DNA from 2 places in the Bradyrhizobium sp. HKCCYLRH2015 genome. Region 1 is predicted to be linked to the other one. Evidence: riboswitches for the same ligand, from Rfam matches in the RefSeq annotation. Region 1 holds a riboswitch; the other holds the start of a gene.
What was found. A riboswitch is a leader RNA that binds a small molecule or an ion and turns the genes downstream of it on or off. The one in region 1 is predicted to bind cobalamin.
Positions count from the first base shown of each region.

Region 2: another riboswitch for cobalamin. It lies ahead of ACQR1H_RS15070 (HupE/UreJ family protein); the one in region 1 lies ahead of ACQR1H_RS07390 (TonB-dependent receptor domain-containing protein).

Region 1 covers NZ_JBNPUO010000002.1:719,208-726,528, forward strand. The annotation lists gene ACQR1H_RS07375 (LysE family translocator) at 1-257, shown strand, start outside; gene ilvC (ketol-acid reductoisomerase) at 408-1,427, shown strand; gene ACQR1H_RS07385 (hypothetical protein) at 1,507-2,085, opposite strand; gene ACQR1H_RS07390 (TonB-dependent receptor domain-containing protein) at 2,161-4,221, opposite strand; cobalamin riboswitch at 4,333-4,550, opposite strand; gene ACQR1H_RS07395 (DUF2336 domain-containing protein) at 4,757-5,869, opposite strand; gene ACQR1H_RS07400 (SDR family oxidoreductase) at 6,412-7,269, shown strand; gene ACQR1H_RS07405 (hypothetical protein) at 7,269-7,321, shown strand, end outside.
Region 2 covers NZ_JBNPUO010000005.1:230,398-237,718, reverse strand. The annotation lists gene cobN (cobaltochelatase subunit CobN) at 1-2,798, opposite strand, end outside; gene cobW (cobalamin biosynthesis protein CobW) at 2,808-3,845, opposite strand; gene ACQR1H_RS15075 (DUF1636 domain-containing protein) at 3,866-4,255, opposite strand; gene ACQR1H_RS15070 (HupE/UreJ family protein) at 4,259-4,891, opposite strand; cobalamin riboswitch at 5,011-5,203, opposite strand; gene cobU (bifunctional adenosylcobinamide kinase/adenosylcobinamide-phosphate guanylyltransferase) at 5,238-5,774, shown strand; gene cobO (cob(I)yrinic acid a,c-diamide adenosyltransferase) at 5,791-6,399, shown strand; gene ACQR1H_RS15055 (cobyric acid synthase) at 6,404-7,321, shown strand, end outside.

The DNA of each region.
Region 1 (7,321 bases):
AGTGGGTCAACGCCAAGGGCTGGGTGATGGTGATCAGCACCATCACCGCCTATGCCGCGATTGCCAGCTTTCCGGCCAATGTCGGGCTGCAGGTCGCGATCAGCTTCGTGATGGCGATCGGCTCGACCGTCACCTGGACCCTGTTCGGCACCGCACTGCGGCCGCTGCTGAGCTCCGACCGTGCGGTCCGCGCCTTCAACATCCTGATGGCCGCGCTGCTGCTCGCCTCGCTCTATCCCGTCTTCATGGACGCATGAAGGACGCCGCCGCCATGCGAGATCGGGGTTTCCAACGGGACCCAAAATGCTCTAGACACGGGCCGGATTTCGTCCGGGCGCAGCCGCCCGTGCCTCACCCAAGCGTCTGACTTTTCAGCCAATTCCGGCCATCTCAAAGAGGAAACGACAATGCGTGTCTACTACGATCGCGACGCCGATCTGAACCTGATCAAGGGCAAGAAGGTCGTCATCGTCGGCTATGGCAGCCAGGGCCACGCCCACGCGCTCAACCTGAAGGATTCCGGCGTCAAGGACGTCGCGATCGCGCTGCGCAAGGGCTCGGCCTCGGCCAAGAAGGCCGAAGGCGCCGGCTTCAAGGTGATGGAAGTCGCCGAGGCCGCGAAGTGGGCCGACCTCGTGATGATGCTGACCCCGGACGAGCTGCAGGGCGACATCTACCGCGAGCACCTGCACGACAACATGAAGCAGGGCGCCGCACTGGTGTTCGCCCACGGCCTGAACGTCCACTTCAACCTGCTCGACCCGCGCGCCGATCTCGACGTGCTGATGATCGCGCCGAAAGGCCCCGGCCACACCGTCCGCTCCGAGTACCAGCGCGGCGGCGGCGTGCCCTGCCTGATCGCGATCGCCAAGGATTCCTCGGGCAACGCCCATGACCTCGGCCTGTCCTACGCCTCGGCGATCGGCGGCGGCCGCGCCGGCATCATCGAGACGACCTTCAAGGAAGAGTGCGAGACCGACCTGTTCGGCGAGCAGGCGGTGCTGTGCGGCGGCCTGGTCGAACTGATCAAGGCCGGCTACGAGACGCTGACCGAGGCCGGCTACGCGCCGGAGATGGCCTATTTCGAGTGCCTCCACGAGGTCAAGCTGATCGTCGACCTGATCTATGAAGGCGGGATCGCCAACATGAACTACTCGATCTCCAACACCGCCGAGTACGGCGAGTACGTCACCGGCCCGCGCATCATCACGCCGGAGACCAAGGCCGAGATGAAGCGCGTGCTCGACGACATCCAGTCCGGCCGCTTCGCGCGCGACTGGATGCTGGAGAACAAGGTCAACCAGACCTCGTTCAAGGCGACCCGCGCCAAGCTTGCCCAGCACCCGATCGAGGAAGTCGGTGCCCGCCTGCGCGACATGATGCCCTGGATCAAGAAGGGCGCGCTGGTCGACAAGAGCAAGAACTGAGCTTGCGACGACGATCGGATATGAGAACGGCGGGCCGAGGCCCGCCGTTTTTGTTTGGTGGCTAGGAGATGGTCGCCGGTCAGGAGGCCGCGCGGCGCGAGACCAGTGGGGTCAGCAGGCGGACGATCTCACTGACCGCGACGAGGCCGACCAGCCAAGCGGCGCTGGTCAGGCCGAGGCGGGCGACGATCGGGAGCGCGAAGCTTGCGGCCCCGCCGAGTGCGGGCGTGGCGGCCAGCAGCACCAGCTCATAGGCGGCGTAGGCACTGAGGAGCGCGACGGCAAACGCGGCCGGCGCTGGTGCCGTGCGCAAGGCCGCCAGCGCCATGCGGGCTATGACGGTGGCGCTGAGCGCCGCGACGCCGATCATGGCGCCCCAGGCCAGCGTGTTGGCATCGACCGGATAGTGCAGCGCGCCGAAGCCGACGCCCTGGTTGACCAGCCAGGCGCCGAGCATCACCGGCAGCGCCATGCGCAGCGGCAGCATGGCGGCGGCGATCACGGCGAAGGCCGCAAACGGCGTCGCGCAGGCGAACACGAAGCTCGCCAGCGCGCAGGCCGCTGTCAGCAGCGCGAAGCAGAACGCAGCGGCATGCCGTTGCGGAACGGGCGCGAGGCGAGCCCCGGAACCAGATCGGGCGAGAACGTCGAGAGTCATGGAACATCTCCTTCTATTGCGATTGTAGTCCATTTCGGCAGCTTCTGTCAGCCGCCGGGAGGTTGGTCGGCAGCGTCACTGCACACCGGAGCTCGCAACCCGGAGGCCGCCGAACACGCCGAAGCCCGGCGCGAGGAATCCGGTCGGGTTCTGGTAGTGACGGTTGAACAGGTTATCGATCCGGCCGAACAGCTTGACCTGGTTGGACAGCGCGTAGTCGCTGCGCAGGTTGACGACCGTATAGCCGGGCGCGACCAGGCCGGTGGTCATGCCGTCGCGGCTGACATCGAGCCAGTCGCTGATCCTCAGCACGGTGGCCGACAGGCGCAGCGCATCGACCGGCTGCCAGGTCGCGGTGGCGCTCCATTTTTCCTTCGGCCGCCGCAATAGCTGCTGGCCGGTGGCCGCATCGACCGCGCGGGTGAAGGTGTAGTCTGCACGCAGCGAGATCCGGTCGGTGAGATCAGCCGTCACGAAGCTCTCGGTGCCTTCGGTGGTCGCGAGGCCGACATTGGCGTAGGAGGTGAAGGTCGCGTTGAAATTGATCAGGTTGGTGATGCTGTTGTGGAAGTAGGTCGCGCCGAAGCGGATGCGATCCGAAAACAGCGGCTGTTCGAAGCCGGCGTCGTAGCCGGTGCTCTGCTCCGGCTTCAGGTTGGGATTGGCGAAGAAGTTGAAGGCCGGAAAATCCTGGTGCAGCTGGCTCAAGGTCGGCGCCTTGAAGCCGGTGCCGTAGCTCGCCTTCAGCTTGGTCCCGGTGACCGGCAGGATCACCGCCGGCGCGATCCGGAAGGTGCCATGGCCGCCGAATTGCTCGTTGACGTCGTTGCGCAGGCTCGCCACCACGAACCAGCGTTTGGCGAACTCCGTCTGCAACTCGATGAAGCCGGCCTTGTTGCCGTTCTCGGCGGAAAGATCAGTTGTTTTCAGCCGCTCGGTCTGCTGCTCCAGCCCGACGACGAGATTGTTGTGCGGCGCCAGTTCGGTCACCGCGTGCCAGTCATATTTGATGCGTTCCCCCGTGGCGACCGCGGCCACGGGATTGCCGGCCGTCAGATCCGACGACCAGTTGTTCACGTAGTTGACGCCGAAATAGTTCCTGATGCGGCCGCCGAGCAGCGACCACACGGCTTCCTCGCGCGTCGCCAGCTGGTGGACCGTGTGGTTGCTCCTGATAGCATCGGGAGCGCTCGGAAAGCCGCTGTCGCCGGTGAACAGCAGCGTGGCGTCGGCGTATCGAATCACCGAGTTCAACGTCCAGGCCTCGTTGAGATCGACGCCGAGCTTGGACGAGGCGGTCACGTTGTCGTAGGCGTTGCCGATCGCCTTCTGCCCGGCCGGGAGCAGCTGCCACGGCGTCACCGGCACGTCGCCGGCGTGCAGGTGCGCGACATTGACCGCGTAGTTGACATTACTATGTGAGCCGCTGACGCCGGCCGACTGGTTGAAGGTCTTGAACGACCCGCTCTCGACCGAGGCGGTCGCCCGCGCCGGGCCGTCGCCCTTGCGCGTGATCACCGAGATCACGCCGCCGATCGCATCGGAGCCGTACAGCCCGCTCTGCGGCCCGCGCAGCACCTCGAGCTGCTGGATGTCGGCGGCGAGCAGATGCGCGAAATCGAACGCACCGTTGCTGTTGGTGACGTCGCCGACGTCGATGCCGTCGATGATGAGCTTGGTGTGGTTGGCATTGGTGCCGCGCATGAAGACGTTGGTCTGGCCGCCCGGGCCGCCGGCCTGCACGACGTTCAATCCGGGGACGGTGCTCAGGATGTCCGGCACCGTGCGGGCCTGCTGCGCGGCGATGTCCTTGTCGGTCACCACCGTGATCGCATTCGCGACGTTGGCGACCGGCGTCACGATGCCGGCCGGGCTGACCGCGACGGGCGGGCTGGCCGGCGATTCCGGCTTTGCCGCCGGCATCTGTTGATGCGCGGCGTTGCCGGCTCTGCGGGGGATGGCCGGTTTCGGAGCGATCGGCCGGTGCGGCGGGTCGACCTCGACCGGCGGCAGCAGATCGGGCGAGGCGGATTGCTGCGCCGTTGCGGGGGAGGGACCGAGCAGCGCGAACGACGAGAGGAGGCATAACGACGACAGAAGGGCGCGACGGCGCCTGGCATGGGGAACGGGAGACACGAGTGACCTCGGCATGACGTCAGTGGCACGTCACCGCGAACGAGGTCTCATGCACGCCTTTGCAGGCCTGCCTGAAAACGATGCCAATAACGCCCCGACCGGCATCCTCGCGTGTGACCACGGCTGACGGCAGGTCTCCTGGCTCGCGGGTCGTCACCTCCACGTCGCCTTCCCGGGACCGAGATTTCCCAGTGGCCTCTGACGCGAGATTCGCCGCTTACAGTTGCGGGGGCAGCTGCGGCCTTCGGTCACGTCCCTTGCGAGACGTCTCCGGCACCGCATTCCCTATTGAGCCCCGGTCGAGGGGCACCGTCGCCGTCACCGTAGGAGTGCGGGCGCACCAAAGTCAATCCGGCGCCCGGCGATCTCCTGGCGATAACGCGCTGGAGTGGATTGCGTGTGGCGAACTCTCTCGGCCGCCGCGTTCGGCGTGAGATACCCGGCGCCCGCGACGCCCCACAGCTGTCGTTCGCAGGGACGACAGCGGGATGTGAGGCGCGAATCAATTCCGGCACGGATCGCTTGCGAGCGCCGCTTACTTCTCGACCTTGTTGTGCACCATCCAGAACCTCAGCGTGCGCTGGGCGGTGTCGAGGGACAGGCGGGAATAGTCGCGCTCGGCGAGCTTCAGCGTCTCGGTGTCGATGGCGTGCTTGATGGGGCGGTGGGTGAGAATCTTCGCGACCACCGACCAGGCCAGCCCGGCGGCGCGGCAAGGGATCAGCACGATGTCGGTGCGCGGGCCTTCCATCACCTTGGCGATCATCTCGGTCGGGACGTTGTTGAGCAGGCCGAGCGCGGCTGACACCTCGCCGAAGCGGCGGGTCTCGGCGAAGAAGGCGATGGCGGCATCGTTGAGCTCGTTCAGCCCCTTCATGCGCTTGACGGCCTCTTCGGCCAGCGTGAAGTCGCGCCCGACCAGGCCGCCGTCGCTGCGCGCAACGTCGGCGATCGCCTTGAGGATCTTCTTGATCTCCTGCTGCAGCGCCGGCGGCGCCGAGGCCATCAGCTTGGCGCGCACGGCTTCGGTCGCGCGGCGCAGCAGGTCGCGCAGATGCTTGGTGGGCAGGTCGACGCGCAGCCCGATGATCTCGGACAATTCGTCGTCGTCCTCGGCATGCGCCATCATCCCGGAATAGCCGGTCTCGGAGAAGCGCGCGGTCTGGTTGTTGGCGAGTTTGCGGATCACCCGGCGCTCGCCGCGGTCGACGATGATGTCGGTCACCGCCTCGGTCAGATGCGGGCGGCTGGAGATCGCCATCAGGTGATCCTGGCCCTTGGTCGCCGCGACCTCCACCAGCGTATGCTCGGTGAGCCGGCTCGAGTGCATCAGCACGTTCTCGGCCACCGAGATTTCGTCGTCGCGGGCGAGCTGCTGGATCAATTCGACGGGCGCATAGTCGACCGGCGCGAGATGCTTGCTGAGCTCGGCCCGCGCGCGGGTCTCGACCCGCGAGACCAGTATGCACAGCACGTTGTCGAACACCTTGATCTGGTCCTCGCTGAGGCGTTCGCCGTCATGCAGGAACAGGTTGGTGACCTGGCGCAGCGTGTTGACGCGCTTCGCCGAGGAGCCGCTGCGGACGGCCTCTTCGAGTTCGGTGATGATGGAGTTTTCTGAAAGCGGAAGCTGTTCTGGCTGTGACACGATCGCGCCCGTTGGTCCGGATTGCCGGAGCGACAGCAACGCGTGTGGGATCCGCTGCAAGGCTTTCGGCCGGGGCAGTTTTCGGCACGGGCGATAACAATGCGTTAGGGGCGGAGGGCGTAGTACTCCGGGGAAACACGGATACGGAAAATTAAGACGATACGCATAGAGGGGAAGACGGGTCGGAGCCCGGCGTTTCGGAGATTCGCCGGACAATCGATGGAATGAGGTGCGATCACCTCCTTGCAGACCCGGCGAAGACAGGCGAGCGAGGCGGAAAGGTTAACGATCTCATAAGGTCACAAACCTTCCTTCATCCAGTTTGGTCGCTGCCCTCGATCTCACGTCAGCTCTCATCCTCTCAAGCATTGAAACTTAAATCCCATTCTTGCCGCGGCCGTTTTGCCGACGCGCCGTGCGTTGCGTGCCGTATTCCGTTGTTCCGGGGCAGGCTCGGCGGGTGATGACCTCACGCGAAAAATCAGCGCCAGCATCTTGCCGCATCCCGTGCGATAATCGCCGCGCAAATCGTTGAGGTCCCCATGAAATCCGTCGTCATCACCGGCGCATCCACCGGCATCGGGTTCGCCTGTTCGAAGCACCTGCTCGCGCGCGGCTTTCGCGTGTTCGGCAGCGTTCGCAAGCAGGCCGATGCAGACCGTCTGCGCAGCGAGCTCGGCGCCAACTTCACGCCGCTGCTGTTCGACGTGACCGACGAGGCGGCGGTGAAGGCGGCCGCGCAGGAGGTGCGGGCGGCTCTCGCCGGCGAGGCGCTCGCCGGCCTGGTCAACAATGCCGGCATCGCCGTCGCGGGGCCGGTGACGGAGCTGCCGATCGCGCAGTTCCGCCATCAGATGGAGGTCAACGTCATCGGCCCGGTGATCGCGACCCAGGCGTTCGCGCCGCTGCTCGGAGCGGATCCCGCCATGAAAGGGGAGCGAGGCCGGATCGTGATGGTCAGCTCGGTGGCCGGGCGCAATGGCAACCCGCTGTTGGCGCCGTATTCGACCTCAAAGCATGCGATCGAAGGGCTGTCCGAGAGCCTGCGCCGTGAGCTGATGCTGTTCGGCATCGACGTCATCGTCATCGCGCCGGGCGCGGTGAAGACGCCGATCTGGGCCAAGGCCGACGAGGTCGACCTGTCGCCGTATCAGGCCTCGCCGTTCTTCCCGGCGTTGCAGAAGATCCGCGCCTTCATGCTGAATCTCGGCAAGTCCGGGCTGCCGGCCGAGACCATCGCCGCGCGGGTCGCCGACGCCTTGACCTTGCCGGCGCCCAAGGTGCGCTACGAGATCGCGCCCGATGCCATGAGGCAATGGATCGTGCGGGTGCTTCCGAAACGGACCGTCGATCGCATCATCGCCAAGCGGCTCGGCCTGATGCCCGCGACCAGGCCCTGATGCCGGCGATGACGACCATCGGCAAGACCCAGGCGGAGCTGACCCGCCTGGT
Region 2 (7,321 bases), on a different contig from region 1:
CCGAGCTGCGACCGGCTCGTCCAGTCCATCCCGAGCGCGAGATCGGCGGCAACGGCGCCGTAGCTGCCGGGCGCGCCGCCAAACACGCGCGCCAGGCTCTCGCCGCGCCGCCGGGCCGCGGCCAGCGGATTGTCGGCATCGTCCTCGTCGAGCGCCGCCACCTTCTGCACGGCGAGATCGAACAGCGCGATCTGCGCTTCGAACAGGTCGCGGAACAGCCCCGAGATCCGCAGCGTCGCATCGATGCGCGGGCGATCGAGCATCGCCAACGGCAGCACATCGACGCCCGTGACGCGATTGGAGTTGAGATCCCAGCGCGGCCGCACGCCGAGATAAGCCAAGGCCTGGGCCAGATCGTCACCGCCGGTACGCAGCGATGCTGACGCCCAGAGATCGAGCATGAGCGCGCGCGGATAGTCGCCATGGTCCTGCAGATAGCGCCGGATCACCTCGTCGGCGGCGCGCTGGCCAACCAGAGCCGCAGTGCGGGTCGGAATCGCGCGCGGGTCGATCGCGGTCAGATTGCGGCCCGTGGGCAGCACGTCGAGACGGCCGCGGCTCGGCGCGCCGGCGGGACCGGCGGCGACGCGCCGGCCATCGAGCGCGGCGAGCAACGCGCTGCGCTCGGCCGCCGCGCTCCCGTCAATCCGGGCTGCGATGTCGGCGCGATCGATAGTCGCTGCCGCCTGTCCCGCGGCCGCAATGATCGCATCGGCCAACAGGCCGGTCGCCGCCGTGTCGGGCGCCTGCCCGAACACGTGCAGGCGGTCACGCACCGCGAGCTCCTTGATGTCGCAGAGCTGCGCATCGAGCTGCGCGATCGCCTCGCGTCCGGCCATGGCACGGTCGAGCCCGCAATCGGCGGCCAAGCCGCTCTGCCAGGCCCGCGCGACGATCTCCTCCTCGAGCAGCTTCAAGCGGCGTTTGTCGAGACCATCCGCCTCGGCATACTCCTCGACCAGCCCCTCCAGCTCCAGCAAGGGTCCGTGCAGGCCGGCATGCGACAGCGGCGGCGTCAGATGCCCGAGCGTCAGTGCCGACAACCGCCGCTTGGCCTGCATCGCTTCGCCGGGATTGTTGACGATGAAGGGATAGATCACCGGCAACGGGCCCAGCACGGCCTCCGGCCAGCACGCGCTCGAGAGCGCCAGCGCCTTGCCCGGCAGCCATTCCAGCGTGCCATGCGCACCCAGATGAATCAGCGCATCGATCCGCTCGGCCTCACGAAGATGCGCGTAGAGCGCGACAAAAGCGTGCCGCGGCGGCACGCTGGTGTCGTGATAGCCGGACTTGCGGTCGGCGCGATGGCCACGATCCGGCTGCAACAAAATCAGCAGTTTTCCTGTACGCAGCACCGGGAAACGGAACGCGCCATCCCGGAATGCCGGGTCGACATCCGCCTCTCCCCAGGTATCGCGCAAGGCGCGCTGCAGATCATCCGGCAACAGCGCCAGCGCGGACCGATAGGTCGCGAGCGGCACGACGAGCTCATCTGCCTGGTCCCGCAGCAGCGCTTCGATGTCGTCGGCGATCGGCGCTGCGCGGCCGATGTTGTACCCGCTGTCCGCCAACAGCCGCGCGATCGCGGCCGCGCTTGCGCTGGTGTCGAGCCCGACCGCATAGCCACGGCGGCCGCCGCGCGCCGGATAATCGGACAGCACCAGCACCACGCGCCGTTCGCTGGCCGGCAGCGCGCGCAATTGCGCCCATCGCGCCGCGAGCCGGGCGACGTAAGCAATACGGTCGTGTTGAGGCACATAACGCATCGCGCTGAACTGCAGACGCTCGTCCGCCGGCGCCTCACCCTTGAACGCAATCGGGCGCGCCAGCAGTCGGCCGTCGAGCTCCGGCAGCACGACATTCATCGCAAGGTCCGTCGGCGACAGTCCACGCGCCGAGGAAGCCCACGCGTCCTCGGTGCTCTGCGCCTGGATGATCTGCAGAACCGGCGCGTCCGCGAGGTCGAGCGCCGTTGTGCCGTCCTCGCGCTGCGCCGAGAACGCGGTCGCGTTCAAGATGACCGCAGGACGCCGGTGCCGGACCAGTCGCACCAGCGCATCGTCGATGCTGGGATCCTTCAGGCTGGTTACCGCGACCGCGACGGCCGCCAGCCCTTCGGCTTCGATCGCCCGCATCAATTCTGCAATCCCGGCCGTATCGGCAGCAAGCAGGCTCGCACGGTAGAACACGATCAGCGCGCTCGGCCGTGCATCATCGTGGCTGCAGAGGTCATCGATGCCGACCGCGCCGCGGTCGCGCGTAAAGCCGACGATCGGACCGATCGCGATCGGCTCGGCAAACGGCGCGTCACGGCCAAGCAGGCGCGCGAGATAACGCAGCGCCTCGCGCGCATTGCCGACGCCGCCCTCGTGCAGATAGCCGTAAAGCCGCGACGTCGCGTCGTGCGGCAAGGTCGAGAGCGCATCGAGCCGGTCGTCGGCGCGATCATCGCCCGGCAGCGCCGCGAACAGAATGTTGCTGCTGCGGCAGGTCGACGCGATGCGCTCCAGCCCGTAGCGCCAATAGTCGAGCCCGCCGAGACAGCGCACGACGACGGCGCGCGCCCCGAGCACGACGCGGTCGACATAGAGATCGACCGACATCGGATGCTTCAGCCGCTTCAGGCTGGCGAGGCGCAGGCTGGGCAGCTCGGTCGACGTCGCGGTCCAGGCTTCGGCCAACGCCGACAGGTCGTTGTCCGAGAACGACAGCACGACGATCTCGGCCGGCGACTGCGCAAGATCCACGGCCTGTTCGAGGTCGTCGAGATCCCCGCCCGTTGTCGCCAGCAGGTGCATCGGTGACGCCTACCCTGTGATCAGGCTCTGGATGGCGGCGGCATCGAGGCCGCGCTCGCCGATGATCACCAACCGCCCCTGCCGCGATTCGCCCGAGCGCCACGGGCGCTCGAACTGGTGCTGAATGCGGCTGCCCACGGCCTGCACGAGGAGGCGCAGCGGCTTGCCGGCAACTTCCACGAACCCTTTCACCCGCAAGACATCATGCGCATCGACGGCGGCCGCGATGCGGTCGACGAGCGCATCGGGCGAGGCCTGCGCCGGGACGTCGAGCACGAAGCTCTCAAAATCGTCGTGATCATGCTCGGCCTCGTTGTCGTGATGCGACGGCCGGGCGGCGAGATCATCCTCCGCCGCGGCGCCGAGCCCGAGCAGCACCGACGCCGACAGCCTGCCATGCTCGGTCGCGATCACCTTGACGGCGCGCTGCACCTTGGCGGCAATCTCGGCGGCGACATCCTTGCGCTGCTCCTCGCTCATCAGATCGCTCTTGTTCATCACGACGAGATCGGCGCACAGCAGCTGGTCCTCGTAGACCTCCTCCAGCGGGTTGTCGTGATCGAGCGAGGCATCGGTGGCGCGCTGCGCCGCGAGCGCTTCCGGATCGTCGGCGAAGCGGCCCGCAACCACCGCCGGGCCGTCGACGACCGCCACGACGCCGTCGACCGTGACACGCGTCGCGATCTCGGGCCAGTTGAAGGCCTGCACCAGCGGCTTCGGCAAAGCCAGCCCCGAGGTCTCGATCACGATATGCTCCGGCGGCTCCTTCTGGTCCAGCAGGCTCCTGAGCGCGGGCACGAAATCGTCGGCGACGGTGCAGCACAGACAGCCGTTCGACAGCTCGACGATGCGATCCTCCGGACAGTCCGGCACGCCGCAGCCTTTCAGGATGTCGCCGTCGATGCCGACGTCGCCGAACTCGTTGACGATGATGGCGAGCCGGCGGCCGTTCGCGGTCTCGATCAGATTGCGCACCAGCGTCGTCTTGCCGGCGCCGAGAAAACCGGTGACGATGGTGCAAGGCGTCTTGGCGAACGACTTCGTCATGGCGATGCGATCTCTCGGTTTCAGCGTGGCGCCGACAGCGCAGGCACGCGCGCGACGGTGTTCTTGCGGATGTATTCGGGACGCTCGCGCCAGGCCGGCAGGCCGGCGTCATGACGCTGATGCAATTGCGCGAATGTCAGCACATCCCGCGCATGCAGATCCGGATCAAGTGCGCCGAGCACATAGGTCCATTTGCCCGGTGCCGTCACGGCAACCGTGCACGCACGATTACAGTTGGACAGGCATTCGACGCCGACGACGGCGACGCCGGCGCGTTGCGCAGCCGGCACCGTCTCGATGGCCGCGAGCAAACGGGCGCCGGCCCGCGGCTCATCCGGCGGCGCAGCCTCGGCCGCCTGCGTGCGGCAGGTAACGCAGACGAACAACGTCGTCTCAGCAGATGCGATCATCGATCAGCCGATCACGCCGGCGGCCGTTGCGGCGGCGACACCGCCCACCAGCACGATGGCGGCGCCCGCGAGCCGCAGCGCCAGCGGCGCAGCCGCCTTGGCCTTCGCCGACAGCAGCCTGGTGCCGAGGAACGCACCGGCGGCGATGACGGTCTGGATCAAGAGCAGACCGGCGAGATAGGCGCCAAGCGGCGAGTTCTCGGCGCCGACGATCGATTCACCCAGCGCATATCCATGGACGAGGCCGGTCACGGCGAACAGGCCGGCAACCGGCAACACGCCGAAGCGCCCACGCATCACCACCACGAGGCCGACCACGGCGGTGGTCAGGCCGACCAGCAGCTCGGCAGCCGGGATGTTGGCCTTGGCCACATGCAGGCCGACGCCCGCGATCATCGCGGTGGTGAAGGCCAGCACCGGCGCGAAGCCGCGGCCCAGCAGAGCTGCAACGATGCCCGCGCCCACGATCGCCGCCAGATGGTCGATTCCGATGATGGGATGGCCGAGGCCGGACAGCATCCCCTGCGCAAACGTCTGCGGCAGCTTGCCGCCCATCATGTGATGCGCGAAGGCGGGATCGGCGGCGAGCAGCAACAGGCTCGCGGCTGCAAAGGTCGTGGTACGGGTCAACTTCATGGCCGTCTCCGTCGCTTGCCGGCTCCCCAGAGGACCGGACGATGCGCTGCATCCGACGGCATCCCGCCCATCCCGGCGGGATCAGAACCAGCATCGCGACTCCCCGCGCGACGGGTCGGCCAACAGCAATGTCGACGGCAGGTCTCCTGGCTCTCGGGTCGCTGCATCAGGCCACCTTCCCGGTTTCCCAGTGGTGTCTTGGCCTCACACTCGCCGATTACAGTTGCGGGGGCAGCCACGGCCTTGGGTCAAGAACCCGCACCGTGTTCCCTAAATCTCTCCTTTCGGAGAACCGTCATCTGTTAGATACGGGTCGCGCCAAAGCCCGTCAATCGGAATCGTCCCCATGGCCCCTGCCCCGCCGCACCCCGTCCTGCCGCGCCTGACGCTGGTGCTCGGCGGCGCGCGCTCGGGCAAGAGCCGCCATGCCGAGGCGCTCGTCACCGCCCTTCCGCCGCCCTGGACCTATGTTGCGACGGCGCAGGCGTTCGACGCCGAAATGACCGACCGGATCGCCCAGCACAAGGCGCGCCGCATTGAGGGATGGCAGACGCTGGAAACGACACATGATCTCGCCGGCCTCATCCGGGCACATGGAGATTCGGGCACGCCGATGCTGATCGATTGCCTGACGCTCTGGCTCAGCAATGTGATGCTCGCCGACATGGACGTACCGGCCAGATGTGCCGAGCTGATCGATGCGCTCAGGAGCGCGAATGGCCCCATCGTGGCCGTGTCCAACGAAGTCGGGCTGGGCATCGTGCCGGACAATGCGCTGGCGCGCGCCTTTCGCGACGCCCAGGGTCGACTGAACCAGGACGTCGCGGCCGTGGCCGATCGCGTGATCCTGATGGCGGCAGGACTGCCGCTGACTTTGAAGTGACAAGGAGAACATGCCCGTGACCGAAAGCGCCGACGATTCCCGCCACAAGGCGAAGATGGAGAACCGCAAGGCGGTGCAGGATGCCGAGGTCGCCTCCAAGACCGTGGAGAAGGGCCTGCTCATCGTTCACACCGGCAAGGGCAAGGGCAAATCGACGGCGGCGTGGGGCCTGATGCTGCGCGCGATCGGCCGCGGCTTTCGCATTGGCGTCGTGCAATTCGGCAAGGGCGCGTGGGAGACCGGCGAGCGCAAGGCCATCGAGACGTTCGGCGACCAGGTGTCGTGGCACACGCTCGGCGAAGGTTTTACGTGGGAAACCCAGGATCGCGCGCGCGACGTCGCCGCGGCCGAGCGCGCCTGGGCCAAGGCAAAGGAGCTGATGGCGGATCCGTCGATCCGGCTGCTCGTCCTCGATGAGCTCAACATCGCGCTGCGCTACGATCATCTTGATATCGCCGACGTCGTCGCCACGCTCGCAGGGCGCCGTCCCGATCTGCACGTCGTCGTCACCGGCCGCAACGCCAAGCCGGAGCTGATCGAGGCCGCCGATCTCGTCACCGAGATGAACCTCGTGAAGCATCATTTCGCGGCCGGCGTGAAGGCGCAGGAAGGCATCGAGTACTAGGCTCATGAGCGCGCGCGCCATCATGTTCCAGGGCACCGGCTCCGACGTCGGCAAATCGCTGATCGTCGCGGGGCTCGCGCGTGCGCTGACCTTGCGCGGCCTAAAAGTGGCGCCGTTCAAGCCGCAGAACATGTCGAACAACGCCGCCGTCACCACGGATGGCGGCGAGATCGGCCGCGCCCAGGCGCTGCAGGCGCGCGCGGCGCGGCGGCCGATGACGGTGCACATGAACCCGGTGCTGCTGAAGCCGCAGAGCGAGATCGGGTCGCAGGTCGTGGTGCAGGGCCGCGTGATCGGCAACGCCAAGGCATCGGCCTATCAGGCGATGAAGCCGCAATTGATGAATACGGTGCTCGAGAGCTTTCACCATCTGGCTGCCGATGCCGACATCGTGCTGGTCGAAGGCGCCGGCTCCGCCTCCGAGATCAACCTGCGCGCCGGCGATATCGCCAACATGGGTTTTGCGCAGGTAACGCAGATTCCGGTGGTGCTGATCGGCGATATCGATCGGGGGGGCGTCATTGCGAGCCTGGTCGGCACCCAGGCGGTGATCGCGCCCGCGGATGCCGCACGCATCGCGGGTTTCCTCGTCAACAAGTTCCGCGGCGATCCGGCGTTATTCGCGTCGGGCATCAACGAGATCGCGCAGCGGACGGGCTGGACGTCGCTCGGGCTCATTCCGCATTTTTCCGATGCGCGCCGCCTGCCCGCCGAGGATGCGCTCGGACTGGCTGAACGCGGATCATCGGGAGGACAACGGCCGAAGGTCGTCATCCTCGCCTACCCCCGCATTTCCAATTTCGACGAGTTCGATCCGTTGCGACTGGAAGATGGAATCGATCTGCAGTTCCTGCGGCCGGGCACGCCAATTCCCGGCGACGCATCGATCGTGATCCTGCCGGGCTCGAAGGCGACGATCGCC